2 regions of the Nocardia sp. NPDC052254 genome follow, and region 1 is predicted to be linked to the other one. Evidence: riboswitches for the same ligand, from Rfam matches in the RefSeq annotation. Region 1 holds a riboswitch; the other holds the start of a gene.
What was found. A riboswitch is a leader RNA that binds a small molecule or an ion and turns the genes downstream of it on or off. The one in region 1 is predicted to bind cyclic di-AMP.
Positions count from the first base shown of each region.

Region 1 (4,349 bases):
CCGCAGGCATTCGGGAGCGGACCCTGCCCGGAGACCGGGTGGCGATTCTGTGCCGCCACGGAATCGACTACGTCATCGCATTTCTCGCTTGTCTCTACACCGCGCGTACCGCGGTGCCGCTGTTTCCGGTGACCATGCCGCGGCACGCGGATCGTCTGCGTTCGATACTCACCGATGCCCGTCCGCGCCTCGGCCTGATCTCCGCCGACGCCGAGTTCCGCCACCTCGAGGCGCTGCCGGAGCCGGGCGCATACCTCACCGTCGATCCGCACGCCCGGTCGGAGAACGTCGGACTCGATCGGATCTCCGACCATCCCGCCTACCTCCAGTACACCTCGGGCTCCACCACATCTCCCGCCGGCGTGGAGATTTCGCATGCGAACCTGTCCGCGACACTGGATCAGCTGCGGCGCGCACTTCCGGTCGTCGAGGATCGTCCGCTGGTGAACTGGCTGCCGTACTTCCACGATATGGGTCTGGTGTTCGCACTGTCCCTGCCGTTGTACACCGGCGCACACACCGTCACACTCCCACCCGGAGAATTCGCCAAGCGCCCGATTCGCTGGCTGCGGGCCTGCGCCGACTATCGAGCGGGTGGCACCGCGAGCCCGAATTTCGGTCTCACCCTGGCGGTTTCGGGAACCTCGCCGCGGGAACGCGAGGGTCTCGACCTGTCCGGGCTGGAGCTGCTCCTCAATGGTGCCGAACCGATCCGGCGCACGGCATTGGACAGCTTCACCCGCACCTTCGCACCGTACGGTTTCCGGCACCGCGCACATACGCCCGGCTACGGTCTCGCCGAGGCCACCCTGCCCGTCACCATTTCCGCGCCGGAGGCCGCACCGGTCGGAATCGAATTCGATCGCACCGCTCTGGGCGCCGGTCGCGTTGTGGTGGCGGACGCTGCCACGAGCGGTGTCGCGCTCGTCGACTGCGGCAGGCCCGTCGGCCAGACCGTGCGGATCGTCGATCCTGACACCCTCGTTCCGATGGACGACGGTACCGTCGGTGAGATCTGGGTGCAGGGCCCGAACGTGGCGGCCGGATATGCCGGGCGGCCCGACCGCACCGAAACCGCCTTCGGCGCGGCACCGGCGGGTGCGGCGGGATCATGGTTGCGCACCGGCGATCTGGGATTCTTCCACGACGGCGGGTTGTTCGTCGCAGGGCGATTGCGGGACACGATCGTCATCGGCGGCCGTAATCATTTTCCCGCCGACATCGAGGCCACCGCCGCGAGTGTCGCGCCCGAATTACGTACCGGACATCTCGCCGCGTTCGGTGTCGAGACCGGGGAATGCGAGCAACTGATACTCGTCGCTGAAATCGGACATGATCCGGCCGACCCCGATGAGATCGGCCGGCGAATCAGGATGGCGGTGACGAGCACACACGGCATCGCCCCGGCGCAGGTGCTGATCGTGCCGCGCGGTGCGATTCCGAAGACCTCGAGTGGAAAGATGCGGCGTGGCGCCTGCCGCGACCGCTATCGCCAAGGTGAGTTCACCGCCGGGAAGTCGCCGGACTCACTCGGAATCGCGACCGAGTAGCCGATCGGTCTCGCGCCGTTCGCGTTTGGTGGGCCGCCCGGAGCCGCGATCGCGCCTGGGCATGGTGGCGACGATCTCGGCCGACGGTGGCGGCGGACTCTTGTCGATATAACACTGCACCGCGATCGCGGCACCCACGCGTTTGACGACCAGCCGCGCGACGACCACGATGCGTTCCACACCGGAATTGCGCACCCGGACTTCATCACCGGGCTTGAGCTGATGTGCGGGCTTGACGGCCACGCCGTTGACATGCACATGGCCGCCGCGGCATGCGGTAGCCGCGGCGGACCTCGTCTTGAACAGCCGGACAGCCCAGATCCAGGAGTCGACCCGAGCCGTAGCTGGTTGTGCCTGTTCCAGTTTCACTCCTCACCTACAGCCCGGCGAATCACCGCCGGGCAGGCGCGAGCGTGCCGGAATCAGGAAACGCGACGTGCGGTGACGATCGAGTCAGGGTCCAGATGCGCGTAGCTGACGGTTTCGCCCGACTGCGGCGCCTGGAGGATCTTGCCATCGCCGGCGTACATGGCCACGTGGCCGCCACCGTTCTGGATGACCAGGTCACCGGGCTTCAATTCCTGGAAGGCAACCGGCTTGCCGACGTGCGACTGCTCGAAGCTGGTACGCGGCAGCGCGATTCCGGCCTGCTTGTACGCCCACTGCACCAGACCGGAGCAGTCGAAGTTCGCCGGACCGGAGGCGCCCCAGACGTAGTCGGAGCCGATCTTGCTGCGGGCCGCATCGAGCGCGACATCGCCGATACCGTGCTGCTGCTGCAACTGCGGCTGGCTGAACATCCCACCCAGGGGGTTCGGCGCGACATTGGGGGCACCGGGTGCGATCGCCTGCGAGCTCAGCGCCTGCTGGGCTCCCTTGATCTGATCGGCGTGATCAGCGAGGGCCTGGTTGACCTGCCCCACCTGCTGATCGAACTCCGGTGCGACCGGAACGTCGAAGTTACCGAAGCCGGGAACGTTGATCGTGGTCGCCATCGCCGGAATCGCCGGCATCGCACCGGTTGCCGCAACAGCGCCGAAGACCATTGCACCCTTCACGGAATTCGGCAATCGCGATTCCCGCTGCAGACTGTGTTTACCCACCGAGCTGAGTCTCCTGTTTCTTCCTTGCCCACGCGCCGACCGGGTTAGCTGACGGGTTCGGGCCGGGAAGATTCGGCCCTACCCCATCGACCTTGCGACCGAAGAGGATTCACCCCAGATACCTGGGTCCCCGGTTCGGCAATCGAGCTGCCCACTCGCTTGCCGATTAGGCGGTGACTTTGCGGGCCGCTCCTCTAATGAAACGACATACTCCGCGAAGTCACGAAGAGATTACGACGGCTCGCTGTTGTTGTCCACCCCACAGCGCGGCGTGTCCGCCCGCGTGTCGCCAAAGCGCCACGACCACCCCCAATTACAGCGCCGCAGACCCAGTCTGCTATGGCGTGTCACAACTCGACATCGACGGCACTGTGCCGTTATCGAATCGAGTCGCCGCGGCGTTACACCCGGACACCTCACGCCCCATCGCCACGACCCTCGATCACCTGCTCCAACGCCGCGATCCGCCGACGCGCCTCGGCGAGTTCGGTTTCCAGCCGGCCCACCGCGACCACGAGTGGCCCCACCGCGAGGTCGGCCACCAGCTGCGGATCGTCGTAGCCCTGGGCGATCGCCTCGAGGATGCTGTCTCGAATGCGCAATGCCACCGGAGCGCCCTCGGGCACATTCCAGCCGGCGACGACTTCGGCCACGGTGGGGGTCGACCCGCCCCCCGACTGCTGATCTTCCGAATCGGTGGACATGACCCTCCTGCGGACATTCCGGACCTCGAACTGCTACCAGCCTAGAGATTCCCCGGATCGCCGGTCACCGTCGCCACCCCGCGCATTCGGTCCGATAGCGCAATCTAGGACATCCCTTATATATCCCCATATTCCGATGCGAACGGGCTACGGTGTCGGGGCATGGACCCCGTTCGGAATCCGTATGCCCCGGGCGCCGGTCAGCGCCCACCCGAACTCGCCGGACGCGACAAGCAGCTCGACACCTTCGACATCGTGCTCGAACGCATCTCGCGTGGGCGCCCCGAACGCAGCGTGATGCTCACCGGATTGCGTGGCGTGGGAAAGACGGTGCTGCTCAATCAACTCCGGTCGACCGCGCGCTCGCGCGGATGGGGTACCGGAAAGCTGGAGGCGCGTCCCGATCAGGACCTGCGCCGCCCGCTGGCCTCGGCGCTGCACATGGCGGTGCGGCAGATCGCGGTCGCGCACCGGAATCCGGAGATGGTCGACGACTTCCTCGGCATCCTGAAGTCCTTCGCCCTGCGCGCCACCGCCGACAAGGGCATGCGGGATCGCTGGCAGCCCGGTATCGACGTACCGGCGGTGACCGGACGCGCGGATTCCGGCGATATCGAGATCGATCTGGTGGAGTTGCTGCTCGAGGCCGCTCAGCTCGCCCGCGACATCGGGGTCGGCATCGCGGTGTTCATCGACGAGATGCAGGACCTCGGTCCGGCCGACATCTCCGCCATCTGTGGCGCCTGCCACGAATTGAGCCAGGAGACAGCGCCTCTGATCGTGGTCGGTGCCGGCCTGCCTCATCTACCGGCGGTGCTGTCGGCCTCCAAGAGCTACTCCGAGCGACTGTTCGGCTACCACAAGATCGACCGCCTGGATCGCGATGCCGCGGACCACGCGCTGATCGCTCCGGCCGAACGCGAATCGGTGGAGTTCACCGAGGAAGCACTGAAAGCCCTGTACGACAAAGCAGATGGGTACCCCTATTTCGT
Region 1 covers NZ_JBFAUW010000002.1:552,268-556,616, reverse strand. Annotated here, with positions in the region: gene AB0L57_RS07485 (fatty acyl-AMP ligase) at 1-1,550, shown strand, start outside; gene AB0L57_RS07480 (RNA-binding S4 domain-containing protein) at 1,527-1,913, opposite strand; gene AB0L57_RS07475 (C40 family peptidase) at 1,973-2,653, opposite strand; cyclic di-AMP (ydaO/yuaA leader) riboswitch at 2,672-2,836, opposite strand; gene AB0L57_RS07470 (hypothetical protein) at 3,070-3,357, opposite strand; gene AB0L57_RS07465 (ATP-binding protein) at 3,520-4,349, shown strand, end outside.

Region 2 (4,349 bases), on a different contig from region 1:
ATCAGCACGGCAGGGTCGAGCCCGCCTGCAAGCGCAGCGAGACCGTCGCGCAACTGAATCCGCCACTGGGCTATCCGGTACAGCTCTCGCTGCCGCGGCACGTCTCCGACGCACCGTGGGTGATGGTGCTCGAGTACGAACAGATCGGCCACCCCGGCAAGACCGTGCAGCACCTGGCCTCGTACCGCAATTATCCCGAGGGCACCCGGGCCGTCACCGTGGACAGCCATCCCGAACCGAATCTGCGCCTGATCGGGATCGAACTGCAGTTGCTGCTGCTGGTCCGCGACGAGGCCGGCAACGAATCGTTCGCGCCGTATCAGGCGTGGTCGATCATGGCTTCCTGACGCGACCTCTTCGCATGGCCGCTCGCGGACTCAGTGATCGAGTTCGCGAGCGACGCCGCGCACCACTTCGGCGATGCGCTGCGCGGTCTTGCGGTCGGGGTACTTGCCCTTGCGCAGATCCGGCTGCACCGTCGCCTCCAGCAGGGTGATCATGTCCTCGATCATCCCGTGCAGGTCGTCGGGCGCCTTGCGCGGATGCGAAGGGGCTTCCTTGCGCCCCTGGGCATTGCGGCCCTGCGAATTGCGCACCGAGGGCAGCGGATCGAGCAGCTTCAGGCTCAGCGCCTGCGGGCCGCGCCGGCCCGCGGCCATTCCGAATTCGACGCGCTGGCCGGGTTTGAGCGCCTCGACGCCCTCGGGCAAGGCAGAAGACCGAACGTAGACGTCCTCACCCTCATCCTGGGAAAGGAAGCCGAAGCCCTTGTCCACGTCGTACCACTTCACCTTGCCGGTCGGCACCGCACTCACCCGTTCGTCATCGTTGCCCGATCCGCCCCGCGGGACGAATCCGGACCCGGTCGTGATTCCGGCCGTTCGCCGGAACCTGTCTCTGTTCGACAAGAACGCGCCCCACACAGCTATGCAGGACGCGATTGCGACGAGTCTACCCCGGTGGGGGTATCGGTAGCACATCCGTTTTACGGTGCACCAATGCCGGATTCCCCCACCCCAGACTCTCCCGCACCCCGGACGCCCCGGCGTTCCGGTGAGGTGTTGTTGCGCGTGGCCGTAGGACTGTTCGCGGTCGGCGTGCTGGCGATCATCGCGATCTTCCTCACCCCGCTGGTGACCGACGCCGACCCCCCGCTGTGGCTCTATCTGGTCGCGATGGCGGCGACGCCGCTGGGCCTGCTGCTCGCCATCGTCTTCGCGCTCTGGTCCGGTCGTCGGGCGCGATGAAAGGACGGACGGCGCTGAATGAGATTTGCCAACACACCCATCATTTACACGTGTGACCTTCGTCACATAACAACAGTATAACGCCAGGGTCACGACCAGCACTCGACGCAGACACGCCGTACTCACCTGCACAGACGCCGATCCGGAAGCTATTGGGGCACAGCGCGACCGGTCATACACGCCGGTTACCAAATAGTGATTTTTCAGCCGGTTCGTCGTACCGTCTAACGCAGCCGGGGCATCCCGGCACCACCGGCCCGCCGCACCGAACCTCGCCCCGCGGGTACGGACCCCAAGGAAACCCAGGGGCGAGGGCGGGGAACCCACGTTCCCACAGAGGATTTCGGAGCCCACCGGATGTCGGGCCTCGAACCTTCGCAGGGAAGCGGGAACGTCCGGAAACGGTCGCTCCCTTGGGGTGAAGTCCCGGAAATCCGGGACCGGACGGCCTCTCAGTCCGAACCCGACAGCTCACCTCGCAGGCGCGTACGAGAGGAAGACGACCCGACATGAGTGGACGCCATCGCAAGCAGACCAACACCGGTCGCACCGTCGCCAAGGTCGCTGTCTCCACCGCGATCATGGGTGGCGCGGGTGTGGCTCTCGCTGGACACGCCGCCGCGGCTCCCGATGCGGAGTGGGACCAGCTCGCACAGTGTGAATCCGGTGGTAACTGGGGCATCAACACCGGCAACGGCTACCAGGGCGGTCTGCAGTTCTCGCAGTCGACTTGGGCTGCTCACGGTGGTACGCAGTACGCCCAGAGCGCCAACCAGGCCAGCCGCGAACAGCAGATCTCCGTCGCCGAGAAGGTGCTCGCCACCCAGGGCTGGGGCGCGTGGCCTTCCTGCTCCTCCAATCTCGGCCTGCACGGCAGCGCGACCCAGCGCGAAGTTCCGGCCTCCCCCGCGCAGAGCCCCCAGTGGCAGGCTGCCGCCCCCGAGACCCAGGCTTCGACCCAGGCCCCCGCAGACAGCAACCAGCAGGTCTTCTCGGCCGTGCAAAAGGCTGTCGACGCCGCCCAGTCGCAGGGCGTGCAGCTGCCGCAGCCGGCACTCGATGCCTACAACGCGTTCAAAGCCAGTGGCGCCAAACTCGATCCGTCGATCGTCGACTTCTACCAGGCGAACAAGGGCCTGTTGCCCAACTGATCGCCCGCGCGAGAACCTCCGCAACGAGAGAGGCCCGCATCCATTCCGGATGCGGGCCTCTCTCGTTTCGTGTCAGCGGTTGATGACCGTGTGCGGATGCACATACGGCAGATCGGTCGCCGGCACGGGAAATTCCGTCTCCTCGCCGTAAGGCGACAGGCCACCGGAACGAGCCGACGACAGTTCGGTGACCGCGTGGTCACCATGGTCCACCTGGGGCCAGCCGTTGTCGACGTAGGGTTTCTTCGATTTGTTCACCACGGCCTCATTCTGGCATGTTCACTCGCCGTAGTCTGGATTGGATGACCACGATCGATGCCCGGGCCTCCGACGACGGCGCCGGGACGCATTCCGATGCCGGCACCGGTGCCGGTGAGCCCGGCACGCTCACCGGCTGGCTGAGCGCACGCAGCGACGACGATCTCGTCCGGCTGCTCGATCTGCGCCCGGACCTGGCGGTGCCGCTACCGGGTTCGATGACCGTCCTGGCCGCCCGGGCCGAACAGCGGGCGTCGGTGCTGCGCGCCGCCGACGATCTGAACACGCTCGAATTCGCGATTCTCGAAACCCTCGCGGCGAACGGCGCATTCGGCGGCGACCGCCAGGATTCCCCGCTGTCCCGCGCGCGCCTGTTCGAAGCCCTCGCCGATCGAGCGCCGGTTCCCGCGGTCGAAGCGGCGCTGCACCGATTGATCGACCGTGCGCTCGTCTGGGGTACCGAGACACTGTTCACGGTGGCGGCCGCGCCGGACGCGCTGCCCTGGCAGCTGGGCGCCACCACCGAATTGCCCGATGCGCTCACCGAACCCGAGATCGAGACCGCCCTGCGCGAGATCGGCGGCACGGAACGGGCACTGCTCGACAAACTGGCCACCACCGGTCCACGCGGCCGCACCCGCGATGCCGCACCGGGCACCGACCCGGACCGGCCCGTGCAGCGCCTGCTGGCTCGCCGCCTGCTGAACCCGATCGACGACGAGACCGTGGAGCTCCCCCCGGCCGTGGGACAGGTGCTACGCGGCGAGCCGGTCACCGATCCCCAAACGCTCACACCCCCGCTGCCCCGGCAACGCGAGCACACCGCCGCCGATGTGAACGCCGCGGCCGCCGGTGAGGTCGGTGAGCTGCTGCGCCACAGTGACGACGTCCTCGAGGTGCTCTCGCGCATGCCGGCACCGGTACTGCGAGCGGGTGGCCTGGGCGTACGCGAACTGCGGCGGATCGCCAAACAGGCCGGTGTGGACGAGGCCCGGGTGAGCCTGCTGGTGGAGGTGCTCGCGGCGGCCCGACTGCTGGACAAGGGAATTCCCGATCCACCCCCGGACGGCGATACCGGCGAGGACCACTGGGCACCCACCATCGTTTCGGACGGCTGGCTGACCGGCCCCGCCGCACGGCGCTGGACGGTGCTGGCGCACGCCTGGCTCGAACTGGACCGCTTCCCGTGGATGATCGGGCTGCGCGATGTCAACGACAAGCCGCTGGCCGCGCTCTCGGCCGAACTACGCTCCGCGCACGCCGTCCCGGACCGCCGCGCCATCCTCGCGGTGACCGCGGAGTATCCACCGGGTACCGCGATTTCCGGCGCGGATGTGGCGCGACTGCTCGCCTGGCGAATGCCGCGCCGGCGCAGGCATTTCCGCATCGAGGCGGTGGAGCGGACGCTCGCGGAGGCAGCGGCCCTGGGCATACTCGGCCGGGGGGCGCTGACCTCGGCCGGACGCGCACTGTTACACGGCACCGTCGCCGATGCCGAGGCGGAGATGGATGCGGCGCTACCGGAACCGGTCGACCATGTGCTCGTCCAAGCCGATCTGACGATCGTCGCTCCCGGCCCGCTCACACCGGATCTGCGCGAGCGGGTCGAGCTGGTCGCCGACATCGAATCCGCCGGCGCCGCGACGGTCTACCGGATCGGCGAGGGATCGGTACGCCGCGCGCTGGACGCCGG
Region 2 covers NZ_JBFAUW010000004.1:398,219-402,567, forward strand. Annotated here, with positions in the region: gene AB0L57_RS13850 (DUF2771 domain-containing protein) at 1-347, shown strand, start outside; gene AB0L57_RS13855 (cold-shock protein) at 378-806, opposite strand; gene AB0L57_RS13860 (hypothetical protein) at 1,071-1,247, shown strand; cyclic di-AMP (ydaO/yuaA leader) riboswitch at 1,589-1,747, shown strand; gene AB0L57_RS13865 (resuscitation-promoting factor Rpf1 domain-containing protein) at 1,757-2,398, shown strand; gene AB0L57_RS13870 (hypothetical protein) at 2,471-2,659, opposite strand; gene AB0L57_RS13875 (helicase-associated domain-containing protein) at 2,701-4,349, shown strand, end outside.
Region 2: it holds a riboswitch for cyclic di-AMP, as region 1 does, so the genes downstream of both, AB0L57_RS13865 (resuscitation-promoting factor Rpf1 domain-containing protein) here and AB0L57_RS07475 (C40 family peptidase) in region 1, are expected to answer to the same signal.